DNA from 3 places in the Desulfosporosinus sp. genome. Region 1 is predicted to be linked to each of the others. Evidence: riboswitches for the same ligand, from Rfam matches in the RefSeq annotation. Region 1 holds a riboswitch; each other region holds the start of a gene.
What was found. A riboswitch is a leader RNA that binds a small molecule or an ion and turns the genes downstream of it on or off. The one in region 1 is predicted to bind S-adenosylmethionine.
Positions count from the first base shown of each region.

Region 1 (5,342 bases):
ACTCGTCCCTCCATCATACGTTCCACGACCATTTCACCACCCAGAGGCTTTGCACCTTCTGCTACGACAATAATGCTAAATTTCTTGCCTTGTTTTGCCCGACGTTGAATGCATAATGCAACTCGATTTAGATTGTAGGGGATTTCAGGAATCAGAATAACATCTGCTCCTCCTGCAACCCCAGCGTACAAAGCAATCCACCCGGCATATCGCCCCATAACTTCAAGAACCATAACCCGGTGATGTGATTCAGCGGTGGTATGTAAACGGTCTAAGGCTTCTTGAGCTGTATCCACCGCGGTTTGAAAGCCAAAGGTCTGATCTGTGGCCATTAGATCATTGTCAATGGTCTTGGGTATACCGATGACTTTAAGGCCTTTATTGGCAAACTCAAGAGCAATCTTCAAACTTCCGTCTCCGCCAATCGCTAGTAATGCGTCCACTCCATGACCTTGTAAATTACGAATCACGTCCTCTGAACGGTCGACAGGTTGAATAATCCCTTTCACTTTCGTTTGATAGGCAAAAGGGTTATCTCGATTCGTAGTTCCTAGAATCGTACCTCCACGTGGTAAAATACCCGAGACATTCTGCAGAGACAGAGGCACAAAATCTCCTTCTACCGCTCCACGGAAACCGTCCCTAATGCCGAGCACTTCAATCCCATATCCGTGTGCACTCTTAGCAATTGCCCGAATCACCGCATTAAGCCCCGGGCAGTCTCCCCCGCCCGTGAGTACCGCAAGTTTACTCAATTATTACACCCCTTAATCTAGATGTAGTCCTACTAGGTAATTATATAATATTCTAATATAAATGTGTATTAAACCTGTCTTAACCAAACTGTCCTCTGTCTGTAAGAAATTCATGAATAGCCCTTAATCGATGCATAAGACCTGCGCAATATTCTTATTCATCGCTATTTTCTGTGCCTCATCATTTCCTAAAGTTCCGAGGGCCATCTCTATGCGTTTTCCCTGGGCCCTTAAAGCTTGGCTTTGACGAATCACCTGCTTAGCATCTGATCCATATACCAGTACATCGGCTCCCTGTACTGCCGGAAGTGGAAATTGTTCTAACAAATTCCCTAAGTGTATTGCAAACCCAGTTGCAGGTTGTGGAATTCCAAAGTCAGCATATAAAGCGTCATACCGTCCGCCCTCAACAATGGGAAAACCCATTCCTGGAACATACCCTTCAAAAACCGCTCCAGTATAATATGAAAAGCCGCGAAGTATTCCTAAATCTAAGGAAACCTTCTCTCGAACTCCGAAATCCTCTAAATACTGATAAATTTTTCTTAACCTTTCAACTGCTTCTCGAATTGCAGGTTGCTCACTCCAGCCTAGAACTTCATCGAGAATTTCCTCTCCTCCGTGAAAATGAGGCAACCGCAGTAATAGTTCCTGAACCCGTTCTGGCAGCCCACTTTGTCTAACACAGCTTTCCACACCCACCATATCCTTACGAGCTAATACTTCTTCCAGCTTGGCCTGTATCCCCTCATTTACCCCAGCTTCAAGCATGAGCCCCGAAAAGATTCCCATATGACCAAGGTTAAACTGGTAATTCTCTAGGCCTAAACCCGCAATAGCTTCCACCGCAAGAGCAATCACTTCCGCATCAGCGAGTTCTTGGTCAGAACCAACAAGTTCCACACCCACTTGACGGAACTCTCTATGCCTAACTGTAGTGTTACGATATACATCTGCCCCATAACACAAGCGCAGCGGAAATTCTCCCCCCCTCATACGTGTGCTAACTAGGCGGGCAATGGGAATGGTCAGTTCCGGGCGGAGGGTTAATATTCGTCCTTCCCTATCAAAGAACTTGTATAACAAATCATCTTGTTCAATATCCGGCTGAACACAAGCAGAATACTCCAAGGTTGGAGTTAATACTTTTTCATAAGACCATTGTCGAAAGAGCGCCAGAATTTTCTTCTCCAGACCCTCTTGCACTGCAATTTCCTCAGGAAGTAGATCCCGCATTCCTTTTGGTATACGTAACCCTAGATTAGTTCTTAGCATCATAATTCTCCTTCATAGCTTTCGTGCTTTTCATTTTGTTCTTTCAAACGCCGCAAAATCAGTTGGTAGCCATCTGCCCCGAAATTTAAACAACGTTTTACCCGACTGATGGTTGCAGTACTTACTCCTGTCCTTTCCGTAATTGCTGTATAGGTCTCATTTCTCTGCAGCATCTTAGCAACCTCAAGGCGCTGCGCCAAAGCCTTGATTTCAGCAACCGTCGCAATATCTTCAAAGAACCGATAACACTCTTCTTTGCTCTTAAGCAATAAAACTGCTTCAGCTAGGGCATCCGTTAAAGGGTTCCTTAATCGTTCATCACTTGACATAGCATTCCCTCCTACACCAAACAAGATCACTGTCTTACTTTAATCTATTAAAGCGTTGTGTTATTGTCAAGCTTTTTTATGCGTTGAGTCAATATTTTAACGCTTGCAAATCCTATATCCCATATGCTAAAATATAGACAGCTTTTAGTAGCATTTTGATACAATAAAACCTAATAGTAGACTCTTATTCAGAGTAGGTGGAGGGACTGGCCCGATGAAACCCGGCAACCGGCATTTTGCACGGTGCTAACTCCTGCAGAGAAATCTGGGAGATAAGAGGAAAACCGAATGGCACTCCGCGGGTTTTCTTCGCGGAGTTTTGTTGTGTATAATTGCCGACAAAGTGTTCCCGAATTTAAAACAAAGGAGCAATAACCTTTGATTCAAATTAAAAAATTAGTAAAGAAATACTCCTCTCGCCAAGGCGACGTCATCGCCCTTGATAATGTATCCTTGAACATATCGCCAGGGTCCATTTACGGGATTATCGGATTAAGCGGTGCTGGAAAAAGCACACTGGTTCGCTGCTTAAATCTACTTGAGAAACCAACGAGCGGACACGTCATCGTTGCCGGTCAAGACCTGCCCCTACTTTCTAGCAAGGAACTCCGGCAAGCCCGGCAGAATATCGGAATGATATTCCAGCATTTCTACCTCCTTCAATCAAGAACCGTAGCAGAGAATATTGCCTTTCCTTTAGAAATAGCTGGAGTTTCTAAGAAGGAAATCTCGATACGTGTCAAAGAATTACTCCATCTAGTGGGTCTCGAAGACAAAACGGATGTTTACCCAGCTCAGTTGAGCGGGGGGCAAAAACAGCGGGTCGGCATTGCTCGAGCCCTTGCCACTAAACCGCAAGTCCTCTTATGCGATGAAGCCACATCTGCCTTAGATCCCCAGACCACCCTTTCTATTCTAAACCTCCTGCGTGATATTAATCAAAAACTTGGCTTAACAATTGTAATGATTACCCATGAAATGAAAGTCGTCAAAGAGATCTGCACGGATGTTGCGGTTATTCACGAAGCCCGCATCGTTGAAAACGGTCCCGTCGAGTCTGTATTTATTAAACCTCAGTCAGATATCGCAAAACAGTTTATCTCAACGGTTTTTCCAAACGAACTCCCTGCCGACCTTCTTAAAGAGCTTGCAACCCACAAAGACTCAGAAATTGTTCGCATTCAATTCCTCGGTTCTCGAGCCTCGGATCCAATCATCACGGACTTACTGCGTAATTGCGATGTCCGAGCTAATATTCTCTATGGAAGTATTGACCACTTAAGATCCACCTTGTTTGGTACACTTACTATAGAACTCCTAGGAAACTCCGACCAACTCAAAGAGGCTCATCGCTATTTGGCAGCTCGCAAATTAAATGTGGAGGTGATTCACCGTGAGCTTTGATATCGCCTCACTTTTCCAGCTTATTCTGCCTGCAACCGGCGAAACTCTCTACATGGTAGTCGTTTCAACGCTGCTCGCCTACCTCATAGGACTCCCGTTAGGTATCATTTTGGTCGTCACCTCACCTGGGCATATCATGCCTAACCCTTGGGTTGAAAGAACTTTAGGAACCGTCATCAACATCTTGCGTTCCGCTCCGTTTATTATCCTTTTGGTAGCCTTAATCCCATTCACTCGCTCAATTATTGGTACATCCATTGGTACAACCGCTGCTATTGTCCCACTCGTCATCTCAGCTGCCCCTTTCGTCGCTCGAGTGGTTGAAAGCTCCCTCAAAGAAGTACCCTACGGTGTTATCGAAGCTGCTTTATCCATGGGGGCATCCCCCCAACAGATTATCCAAAAAGTCCTTCTTCCAGAGGCAAAGGCCTCTCTTATTCTAGGCGTTGCCATCACGACAATCAGCGTCATCGGCTACACTGCTATGGCCGGTACCGTTGGCGGAGGTGGGTTAGGAGACTTGGCCATTCAATATGGTTATAACCGTTTCCGGACCGATATTATGGTCATCACCGTCGTCATTCTAGTCGTGATTGTTCAAATAATACAGTCCCTTGGAACCGCGCTGGCACGCAAGCTTACACATTAATCTTTGGCTATGAACCTCACTCTTTCCACACTTTATTAGCAGCACACCAAAAGTAAACAAATAGGAGGAAGAAAATCATGTCAAGAATCAAAAACCACCGCTATTTTACCCTATTACTCGCTGTATTGGTCTCTCTTTCCCTCGTGCTCTCCGGCTGTGGCAGTACTACCGAAGCACCAAAAACCGGATCTGACACACCCTCAACTAACACCGTACTCAAAGTTGGTGCAACCCCAATACCTCATGCAGAAATCCTCGAACACATTAAACCAGCTCTACTCAAAGAAGGCATTGACCTCCAAATTGTGAACTACACTGATTATGTCCGACCGAACTTAGACTTAGATACTGATGATATTGACGCTAATTTCTTCCAACATACGCCGTACCTAGATTCATTCAACCAAGACCATTCCCTCAAGAATGTTTCCATTGCAAATGTTCACATCGAACCAATGGGGATCTACTCCAAGAAAATCACTAAACTAGATGACCTTAAAAATGGAGATACCATTGCTATTCCCAATGATCCCTCAAACGCCGGACGCGCCTTGGCCCTTCTAGCTAAAGCTGGAATCCTTAAACTTAAAGATGGAGTTGGGATTAAAGGAACAGTAAATGATATCCAGGACAATCCCAAGCAGCTTAAAGTAACTCCACTGGATGCTCCTCAGCTTCCTAGAGTACTGGAAGATCCCAAGGTCAATGCAGCAGTAATCAATACAAATTTCGCCATTGAAGGCGGACTTAACCCTATGAGCGATGCCATTATCATGGAAGATAAAGACTCTCCTTATGCTAATATTTTGGTAGTCAAAGACAGTCGCAAAAACGATCCTGCTTTACAAAAGCTTTCCAAAGCTTTAACTTCCCCAGATGTTAAGAAGTTCATAGAAGACAAATATCAGGGTTCGATTGTCCCAGCCTTCT
Region 1 is NZ_JABZFS010000002.1:86,922-92,263, forward strand. It holds gene HGJ98_RS00435 (6-phosphofructokinase) at 1-755, opposite strand, end outside; gene hisZ (ATP phosphoribosyltransferase regulatory subunit) at 879-2,030, opposite strand; gene HGJ98_RS00445 (YerC/YecD family TrpR-related protein) at 2,030-2,359, opposite strand; SAM riboswitch class I at 2,541-2,638, shown strand; gene HGJ98_RS00450 (methionine ABC transporter ATP-binding protein) at 2,738-3,763, shown strand; gene HGJ98_RS00455 (methionine ABC transporter permease) at 3,753-4,412, shown strand; gene HGJ98_RS00460 (MetQ/NlpA family ABC transporter substrate-binding protein) at 4,490-5,342, shown strand, end outside.

Region 2 (5,342 bases), on a different contig from region 1:
CCACAAGGTAAAAACGGCTGGATTAATGGAGGAGGATTTGAACCCGTTTTAATACAGATGCTTGCAGTCCTAGCTACTTATATATTTGTTGGAACGATGACATTTATAATTTTGAAGGGAATAGCTTTGATTACCCCCCTAAGAGCAAGCGATGAAGAGCAAGTTAACGGATTAGATTTAACTCAACATAGAGAAAAGGCTTATCCGGACTTCGAACTTAGTGATAATGTCTATATTTAAAGGGCTGCATCACCATGTTCACCTGTCCGAATTCGGACTGCATCAATAACATCAAAGACAAAGATTTTGCCATCTCCAAATTCCCCGGTTTTTGATGTAGTAACAATGGCTTTGATCACTTCTTCGGCTTTTTCTGTTGAAACCACGACTTCTAGTTTAATCTTTGGAAGAAGTTTGGTAACGATTTCTTGACCACGGTAAATTTGGGTGTAACCTTTCTGATTTCCAAACCCTGAAACATTAGAGACGGTCATTCCATTTACGCCAAGGTTTGATAGAGCAACCTTCACGTCATTCATTTTTTCAGGTCTAATAATAGCCTCGATTTTTTTCATAGTACCACCCTTATTTCTAGTTTTGCTGCCAGACATTCAACTTATTATATCAGAATGTTTCTATGGATAAAATCCTTCCAAGCGAAAAGCCGGGCTTAAGCCCGGCTTTGAGGTGTCTTTTTCTTGAATGGAGAATTTTTGCCTCGATCTGGTTTCCCTGTCTGTGCTTTATCCGTTGCTTTATTTGACATCTAGATGCCTCCCCTGTCTTAGCTAGGATTATACGTTGTTTGTCCATCCCGGCCATAATCTGTCCGTCCGTCCTGATCCGCTTGGTGGCTATAGGGTAGGTCTTCACGTTTAGGAAATGGTTTTTTACTTTTCTTTGGCTGATCCATAAGTATTCCTCCCTATTGTTGGAATACCTTTAGAATACCCTATGATTTAATAATTATTAGCATTGAATTAGACTTTTCCCACGAATTTAAAATCCTTAAGGATACCAGTCATTCCAGGCTTCCAGTATGCAGGTACCCCAAGGCCAGTCGTTTCTTCATAGATCAGTCCCTGTATAACCCGAATAATCTCAGAGACGTTACGGCCAACCTCGGGAGGATAGAGACTGGCATACTGCACCTTATGATTAGGAGAAATAATATAGGTAGCTCGGTAAGCGATTCCTAATTCTGCTCTAAGGACGCCATATTGATATGATATGGAGTGTGAACGGTCAGATAGGAGGGGATAATGTATGGTACGTGCAGAGGGAGATGTTTCTGCGAAGACCTTATGAGAATAGACACTGTCTGTACTAATAGCTAAAGTTATTACACCAAGTTTTTGAAATGTCTCCTGTTGGGCAGCCACGGCTGCCAATTCTGTCGGTCAAACAAAGGTAAAATCGCTGGCATAGAAGAATAGGAGAACCCATTGATTTTGGAAATCCTTTAGGCGAATCGTTACTTTTTTACCATTTTGGTATGCCTCGGCTTCGAAATCTGGCGCATGTTGGGTTGGATAAATCATGTAGGAACCTCCCCTCAATATACACTCTGTTTACTCTATGTTATCCAGAGGTAGTTTGACACGTTAGGGTAGATGGAGCAAGGAATCATCCTACAGCCTTTAAGTTTGGGATATAAATGACAAAAAAAGATCTCCTTAGGGTCTAAGGAGATCGAAAGAAGAGGACTAACTACATGAAGAAAACGAAAAAGACTTGATACTATTATATGTAGGAATATGTCGTATTATATTATGTCTAAGGCATGAAATATTTTACATTAGTTGGCTCCAACTTCAGGCTAACATTAACAAAAAGTTTATGTTGACATGATATAAACTAGATGTTAGACTCAGCGTAATGAATTTAATTAATAAGCTCTTATCCGGAGTGGTGGAGGGACTAGCCCTATGAAACCCGGCAACCAGCTTGATGCGCGACGATGTCATGGCGTGGACAAAGCATGGTGCTAATTCTTGCAGGAGAAGATTTTCCTGGCAGATAAGAGGAGTGTCGAATATTTGAGATTTTGGCCTCTTCTATCACAGAAGAGGTCTTTTCTATTAGGTAATTTTTCTCTCGTCTATAGTTTATTAGTACAAGGGTGTATCAAATCTGGAGGTGGAGATCGTCATGGGTGTAGAAAAAACATATGCAGAAATTAATGCAAAGATCAAAGCAGGCAAAGCAGTAGTGGTGACAGCTGAGGAGCTTATCTCCCTAGTAGAAGAAAAAGGCCTCTCCAACGCAGCCCAAGAAGTCGACGTGGTAACGACGGGCACCTTCGCTCCGATGTGTTCCTCAGGTGCCTTTTTAAGTTTTGGGCATACAGCCCCACGTATGAAAATGCAGAAAGTTTGGCTGAACGGGGTAGCCGCTTACACAGGAATAGCGGCAGTTGATGCCTATATCGGTGCGACGGAGATGCACGAAGATGATCCTCTTAACAGTAACTATCCGGGGGAATTTAGATATGGCGGAGGACATGTTATTGCGGACCTCGTGGCACGCAAACCTGTTAAATTAAAAGCACTAGCCTATGGTACAGACTGTTACCCTCGTCGCAATTTAGAAACGACTATTACATTGGATGAGATCAATGAGGCAATTCTATTTAATCCTCGCAATTGCTATCAGAATTATAACTGTGCCGTCAATCTAACCGACCGAACGATTTACACGTATATGGGAATGATCAAGCCCAATTTAGGTAATGCCAATTTTTCTACAGCAGGACAACTGAGCCCGCTTTTGAAGGACCCCCATTTCAAAACAATTGGTGTGGGAACAAAAATTTTCCTCGGCGGCGGAATTGGTTATGTTGCCTGGAACGGTACTCAACATTTTCCATCCATGATTGACTTAGATGGTAAAGAACTGGGTAGTGCAGGGGGAACACTGGCTGTTACAGGGGATCTGAAGCAAATGAGTCCGCGATGGCTTGTTGGTACCAGTTATCTAGGGTATGGAGCAACCCTGAGTGTTGGAATCGGCATACCGATCCCAATTCTAAATGAGGAGATTGCCCTATATGCTGCTAAGAAGGATGAGGAATTGTTTGCTCCCGTAGTCGACTATGGGGAGGCTTATCCTTCATTTACTCCGGGTAATCTGGGATATGTTAGTTATGCAGACCTTAAGAGCGGAAAGATCACTGTCAATGGTAAAGAAGTATCCACGGCTCCTTTATCGAGTCTGCCCCGGGCCCGTGAGATCGCAGCTACTTTAAAAGGGTGGATTCAAAAAGGAGAGTTCCAGTTAACAGAGCCGGTTAAAACTCTTCCCTCACCCGCTGATGGCGTTATCGCTCACAGTTTAAAGGAGGATTGATGAAAGTGTCGCCGAAGAGAATAGTATTGCGTTTTGGAACAGACATCTCCGTTAAGCCTATTGTGTACCGCTTGGTTAAAGATTACGATTTAGTGGTGAATATCGTTAAAGCGGACGTCAACCCGCAAAAAGAAGGTACAATGATCTTAGAGGTTACCGGAGATCAGAGTGAAAACGGACTAAACTATTTGCGAGATCTGGGGGTTTCAGTTCAAGCCCTCAATCAAGAAATCGTACGCAATGAAGAGAAATGTGTCATGTGTGGAGCGTGCACCGGGGTTTGTCCAACGGGCGCCTTATATATGGAACGCCCATCGATGGAAGTGCGCTTCGATGGGGATCAATGTGTTTTTTGTCAGCTTTGTGTGAAAGTCTGCCCAATGTGGGCCATGGAGGTTCGTCTGTAATTGGATTTTACGGAACGCACTTATCGGGAGTATCACCGCCAAGAGGATCTGGTACATTTTCAGATTGTTGTGGAAGAAACTGATTTGGATATTGGAATACGAAAAGAACGATTTTCCCCCGAACTGGTAGAGTGGGTAGCAGAAACCATTCGAGCCTGTCGCAAGCCACTTGAAGATTATATTCAAGTTGATCATGATTTTGTAAGTTCTTTAACACCATACACAGTTTTACCAGATGCTCCAGTAATTGTTCAGACTATGGCAGAAGCCGGACGCCTTGCCGGAGTGGGTCCCATGGCTGCAGTTGCAGGAGCCGTGGCAGAATGGGTTGGAAAATCCATTGCCAAGCGCTCCCGGGATGTGATTGTGGAAAATGGCGGGGATGTTTTCATGCGTACCAGTCGGATTCGCAAGGTTGGGATTTATGCTGGGGAATCCCCTTTGTCTAATCGAATTGCAATTGAGGTTAAACCGGAACAGACTCCTCTTGGAATTTGCACATCTTCAGGAAAAATAGGTCACTCCTTGAGTTTTGGTCAAGCCGACGCCGTAGTCGTCCTTTCACCCTCGGTTCCCTTAGCGGATGCAGTAGCCACGGCAACGGGAAACCTTGTTCAGACTGTGGAGGATTTAGAAGGAGCCCTTGAATTTGCTTCTCGGATTAAAGGGGTTACGGGTGTTCTAATCATCAAAGACGAACGCTTAGCTGTTTGGGGAAATGTAAAGCTGCTACCGATAAAAGCTTGTCATCCTGAGCACAGCGAAGGATCTTAGCCCCATCGTTTTATTAGTATAATTCCGTACGAAAGGACCGAGGCGCCAGCCTCGGTTTTTCTTAAAAAAAAGAAACCTCCCCGTCGGGAGGTTTAAGTTTTTGCGCTAATGTCTTTAATTTCTTTTATATAACTTGTACAATACAAATTTAGCACGAATTGAAGGAGGAATCAATGCCCATTTTTTAGGAGTTTTTGATAAAAGGGAGTTAATTAATCATAAAACCAAATTTTAGAATAGATTTATGTTCCATTTTGAATATATTCTCGAAATTGGAAGGAAACCTCCACCTTTTATCGAAACTAACATAGAAAGAGGTGATAATTTCTGAAACGTTCAAGACTCATTGTTATAGGATTTTTATGTTTAACTTTATTGGGATGTGGGGTTCAACCGACGTTAGCACCTAAAATTTCAACGCCAGGCGTTGGAGGGTCAGGGGAAATATCCCCGGAAAAAGAACCAAAAACTCCTGTCCGAAAAACCGTTACTCTAGTGGCAACTGGGGACATTCTAATGCACAATACTCAAATAGCCTCCGGTCAGCAGGCGGACGGAACCTTCCGATTCGACACTTTCTTCGCTCCTGTAAAATCCTTAATTCAGTATGGTGATTATGCTTCTACCAACTTCGAAGCAGCAATGGCGGGTAGAGATTCAGGTTATACAGGATATCCTAAGTTTAATAGCCCGGATGAAATGGCTGCAACTCTTAAAGAAGCAGGCTATGACTTGGTCATCACCGCGAATAACCATATTTTAGATAGAGGTTACTCGGGCGCGATAAAAACCATGAGAGTCTTAAGAAATGCA
Region 2 is NZ_JABZFS010000080.1:35,867-41,208, reverse strand. It holds gene HGJ98_RS19420 (ammonium transporter) at 1-240, shown strand, start outside; gene HGJ98_RS19415 (P-II family nitrogen regulator) at 237-575, opposite strand; gene HGJ98_RS19410 (hypothetical protein) at 785-913, opposite strand; gene HGJ98_RS19405 (peroxiredoxin) at 981-1,541, opposite strand; SAM riboswitch class I at 1,897-2,026, shown strand; gene HGJ98_RS19400 (homocysteine biosynthesis protein) at 2,152-3,348, shown strand; gene HGJ98_RS19395 (NIL domain-containing protein) at 3,354-3,755, shown strand; gene HGJ98_RS19390 (UPF0280 family protein) at 3,756-4,529, shown strand; gene HGJ98_RS19385 (CapA family protein) at 4,905-5,342, shown strand, end outside.
Region 2: it holds a riboswitch for S-adenosylmethionine, as region 1 does, so the genes downstream of both, HGJ98_RS19400 (homocysteine biosynthesis protein) here and HGJ98_RS00450 (methionine ABC transporter ATP-binding protein) in region 1, are expected to answer to the same signal.

Region 3 (5,342 bases), on a different contig from region 1:
AAATTAAGGGTGTTGTAGCCTTAGTTAGTTGTTCTACCTTCAGAAATGGTCCGCAAGATTGGAACACGATTAATTTAACGAAAGAACTTATTAAGAGAGATATATTGGTGGTTTCCGGCGGGTGTGGAAACCATGCACTAGAAGTTGCTGGGTTATGTAATATGGATGCCGTGAAACTGGCTGGAGAGGGCCTCGGGGAAATTTGCACAGCCTTAAAAATCCCCCCTGTCTTAAGCTTTGGAACCTGTACTGATACCGGCAGAATCTCAATGCTTGTGACAGCACTGGCTGACCACTTAGATGTTGACGTACCTCAATTACCTATAGCTGTAACTGCCCCTGAATGGATGGAGCAAAAAGCAACGATTGACGGGATTTTCGCTGTGGCATATGGAGCTTATACTCATTTATCCCCAACTCCCTTTGTTACCGGCGCACCTCAGCTTGTCAAATTATTAACCGAAGATGTTGAAGGGTTAACCGGAGGGAAGGTCGCTCTTGGGGATGATCCTGTCGAAGTAGCCAACAACATCGAAGCTCATATAATAGAGAAGAGAAAGGGTCTTGGATTAAGCACCTAATTAAGCGGCGGCGAAGTAAACTAATGAATAAAAAGAGAACGGTTTCCATCATATGGAGACCGTTCTCTTTATACTAAACATCTATGCCCTTTTTGAAATCATCAAGGAAAAACGAGATGCTTTTAAGGTGGTTTAATTTAGCGTGCGCCTAAATCATAGGGAGTCTCTTGATAGACGTAGTAATTTAGCCAGTTCTGAAATAGTAAATTGGTATGGGAGCGCCAGTTGTGGATTGGTATTTGGCTGGGATCATCCTTTGGAAAATAGCCTTTAGGAAGGCTGATAGAGAGACCTTTGGCAATGTCTCGGTCATATTCCTCTTTTAAGGTTAACGTATCATATTCTGAATGCCCAGTTACAAAGACTTGCCGGCCATCTTTGGATACAACAATGTAAATACCAGCTTCATCAGACTCTGATAAAATCTCTAATTCGGGGTGTATTGCAAAGTCGGCGTGCTTTATTTCGGTGTGACGAGAATGGGGAACATAGAATTCATCGTCGAAACCTCGCAAGAGTTGCATACCATTTAAGCTGCTCTTATTAACGTTGTGTTTAAAGATACCAAACATTTTCTGGGCGAGAGGGTATTTAGGAATATCATAATGATGATACAGGCCAGCTTGAGCTCCCCAGCAGATGTGAAGGGTGGAGGTCACATGAGTCTTTGTCCAATCAAGAATGGTTTTAAATTCATCCCAATAGGTGACCTCTTCAAATTCTAAGTGCTCTACCGGTGCCCCAGTAATAATCATACCGTCAAACTTTTGGTTTTTAATGTCATTAAAACTTTTATAAAAGGAATCTAAGTGCTCCTGAGCGGTATTTTTTGAGACATGTGTGTCAATACGCAAAAGCACAATATCAACTTGTAAGGGGGAATTGCCTAGGAGTCTTAAAAGCTGTATTTCGGTTGTTTCCTTAATTGGCATAAGGTTGAGTATGATGATTTTCAAAGGACGAATATCTTGATGAAAGGCCCTGTCTTCCCCCATCACAAAGATGTTTTCTTGGTGCAATATATCGAGAGCCGGTAAATTTTCAGGTATTTTGATTGGCATATAGAACCCCCCACTTAAACCTTTTGACTTGCTACTAGGGCTTGATCTAAATCATATAATAGATCGTCAATAGTCTCTATTCCGATGGATAAGCGAATCATATCTGGTGAAACTCCTGCGCTGCGTTGGGATTCTTCGTCGAGCTGTTGATGTGTGGTGCTGGCAGGATGAATGACCAAAGATTTGGCATCCCCAATGTTTGCTAAATGAGAAAATAGTTTGAGGCTGTTAATAAATTTCTTCCCTTCATTCAGACCGCCTTTGAGACCGAAGGTGAAGATCGCGCCAGATCCTTTAGGCAAGTATTTCTGAGCAAGCGCATAATAGGGGCTTGTTTCAAGATCTGGGTAGTTAACCCAAGTGACTAAGTCATGTTGATCAAGAAATACTGCAACCTTTTTGGCGTTTTCAACATGGCGTTCCATACGTAGTGGGAGTGTTTCCAATCCTTGCAGGAACAAGAACGAGTTAAACGGGGAAAGGCAAGCTCCAGTGTCTCGGAGAAGAGATACTCTGGCCTTGGTGATATAGGCAGCATTACCACAGGCTTCGGTAAAGACAATGCCGTGGTAACTAGGATCTGGCTGACTGAGTCCTAAGAACTTGCCGTTATTCCAGTCAAATTTTCCTGAGTCAACTATTACTCCTCCAATAGAAGTGCCGTGTCCGCCAATGAATTTAGTTGCAGAATGAACGACGATGTCTGCTCCGTGTTCGATAGGGCGACACAAATAGGGGGAGGCAAAGGTATTGTCAACGATAAGAGGAAGACCATTTTCGTGAGCAATATTGGCAATTGCCTCTAGGTCGGCAACATTTATGAGTGGATTACCGATAGTCTCTGTGTAGAGAGCTTTCGTATTTTCTGTAATTTTTAAGCGGAATTCCTCTGGTTTATTGACATCAACGAAATGGACTTTGATGCCAAGCTTTGCGAAGGTGTAGGCGAACAATGTGAAAGTGCCACCGTAAAGAGAACTTGAAGCGACAATTTCATCCCCAGCTTGTGCGATATTTAGAAGAGCATAGGTTATGGCAGCTTGCCCGGAGGCAGTCGCGAGTGCTCCGATCCCCCCTTCAAGTAGGGCAATACGTTGCTCAAAAACGTCTTGTGTAGGATTAGTAATCCGAGTGTAGATATTGCCAGACTCTTTTAAAGCAAATAAATTGGCAGCATGATCTGTGTCGTTGAAGACAAAGGAGGACGTCTGGTAGATTGGAACGGCACGTGAATTTGTCGCGAGATCTGGGCTTTGTCCTCCATGCAGGGAAATCGTTTCGATACCTAGTTGTCGTTGTTCAGTCATGATAATTCCTCCTTATTTTTGGTAGAGATACTGTTTTTAGACCTATGAGTTGATTAAGGATGAAAAAGGTTTAAATAAAAACGACCGCTTCAAGAGAAGCGGTCGTTATGTTATTTAACGCGCTACTCTCATCTTTCAGAACCTATGGTTCTGCTGGAATTAGCACCTTATAGTTTGCACTATCGGTTGCCGGGCATCGTAGGGCCAGTCCCTCCGCCACTCTTGATAAGAGAAATTCAATATTCAATTGTTCTGATTGGAATATAGCTACTATAAAACAAATTTGAGTCTGTGTCAACGCTTAGGATGATGCCAATTTTTGGGTGTAACACGCGTGTCAAAAAGGACCATCCCCCTTGTCACACCTCTAGAGTAAACGTGCTAAACTTACTCCCAGGGCCACGCCACAGAAACCTACAATGATGCTGAGTAGGGTATATAATGCTGCAGTCAAATAGCTACCGCCTTCTATTAAGGAAATTACCTCAAAGCCAAAGGTCGAGAACGTTGTGAAAGCCCCTAGGAAACCCACCCCGATTCCAAGACGCCATAGAGGGCTGACATTTAAGCGTTCGATAAATAAAATATGTAAAAATCCTAAGAGAAAAGCCCCAGTGATATTAATTAGAAATGTATGCAGAGGGAAGTCCTGGCTCCATTTGTTCGATATCCATACCCCGAGGCCATAGCGTGAAAGAGCTCCAAGTGCTCCCCCAACCGTAATAACAAGTATTGTTTGCATTGCTTTAACCTCTTATCCTAAAATAAAGTAAACATGTATCTTTATCATAATACCTTGGAAAAATATTAACAACTATAGATGAACCAAGGTGTCAAAAAGGACCGTCCCCCTGTCACGAAAAGGAGAAGATTGTTAGGGATAGGACGTTGTGGAATGCTAGGAAAAGAAGTATCATTATCAATATACAATCATAGATCTAGAAACTAGAGGTGTAACTTGTGATTATTGATCCCTTAAAAATATTCGTAACAGTTGTCGAACATAAGAATTTCTCGCATGCTGCAGAGGAACTTTATCTTTCTCATCCCGATGTCAGTTTGCAGATCCAGAGTTTGGAAGAACAACTCGGCACAAAGCTAGTTGATAGCTCATCCAATCATCTGGAACTGACGCAATCAGGTGAGATATACTATGAATACGCTAAGCAAATTTTGCAATTGCAAGATAAGGCAAAACAGGAGATTAAAAGAATTTCAAATGTAGTTACTGGAAGTTTGAGGGTAGGTGCAAGCTATACAATTGGGGAATACATTTTGCCCTTTGTCGTGGCTGAATTTGCTGCTCAATATCCGAAAGTGGAGATTGAAACCTCAATTGCTAATACGGGGGATATAATTCGAGGGGTACAAGCTAATCACTTAGACATTGCTCTTGTGGAGGGAGAAGTCGATCATTCAGACATCCTTGTCCGCCCATTAATGGAGGATGAAATTATTTTGTTAGTACCTAACCAACATCCCTTGGCAAGACTTCCCATTGTTACTTCTGAGCATCTCCAAGACCAAGTATGGATTCTCAGGGAAAGTGGTTCTGGTACTCGTGCGTTTAGCGATAAGCTCTTCAAGGAATGGGGCATTCATGCTAGAAGGTCGTATATCTTTGGAAGTGGCCAAGCCATTAAACAGGCTGTAACCGCTGGCTTAGGAATTGCACTCGTCTCACGTTGGATTGTGAGAAAGGAGTTAAATGCGAAAGAGTTTAAGACGATCAAATTAAAAGGGAATCCACTTACGCGTTCTTTTTACTTAATAGGACCGAAGGATCCTGAAGCGTCTGAGGCTAGGGAGGTTTTTACGGAGCAACTCTTAACTCTGGAGTCTACTACATGGAGAAAACTGAGTAAAAAAGGAATTGCAATTTAGTGAATAATGGCAAGGATTAGAGTCATATCGATAAAAAGGCTAAGATTAAGAGAGGTGATCGAGAATGAAAGATGTAGTTGAACTTGTGTTTCGTCCTACGCCTTCTATAGAGCGTCTTTATCTGGAGTTAACCAACCGTTGTAACTTGTCTTGTGAAATGTGTTATCGCCAGAAGTGGCAAGAACCTTTGGGAGATATGTCAACTGGAATCTTAAAGGCAATTGCAAGTGAGGTGGAAGTTTTTCCTGATCTTCAAGAGGTAATCCTTGGAGGTATTGGTGAACCGACGATTGCCAATAATTTTAGACGTGCCGTGGAGCTATTCGCTTCACGGTATAAAGTTTCTGTAACAACGAATGGAACTACGTTAGATAGTGAATTAATTAATTTTCTAATTAAAAGTAAAATAGCAAAGATCATTTTATCTGTAGATTCCACCGATGTACAGACATTTGCCGCCATTCGTCATGAAAACATACAAGGAATCTTAGAAAGTACACGTCTTATAA
Region 3 is NZ_JABZFS010000077.1:78,697-84,038, reverse strand. It holds gene cooS (anaerobic carbon-monoxide dehydrogenase catalytic subunit) at 1-581, shown strand, start outside; gene metA (homoserine O-succinyltransferase) at 719-1,642, opposite strand; gene HGJ98_RS18740 (homocysteine synthase) at 1,657-2,949, opposite strand; SAM riboswitch class I at 3,075-3,181, opposite strand; gene crcB (fluoride efflux transporter CrcB) at 3,317-3,691, opposite strand; gene HGJ98_RS18730 (LysR family transcriptional regulator) at 3,910-4,833, shown strand; gene HGJ98_RS18725 (radical SAM protein) at 4,898-5,342, shown strand, end outside.
Region 3: it holds a riboswitch for S-adenosylmethionine, as region 1 does, so the genes downstream of both, HGJ98_RS18740 (homocysteine synthase) here and HGJ98_RS00450 (methionine ABC transporter ATP-binding protein) in region 1, are expected to answer to the same signal.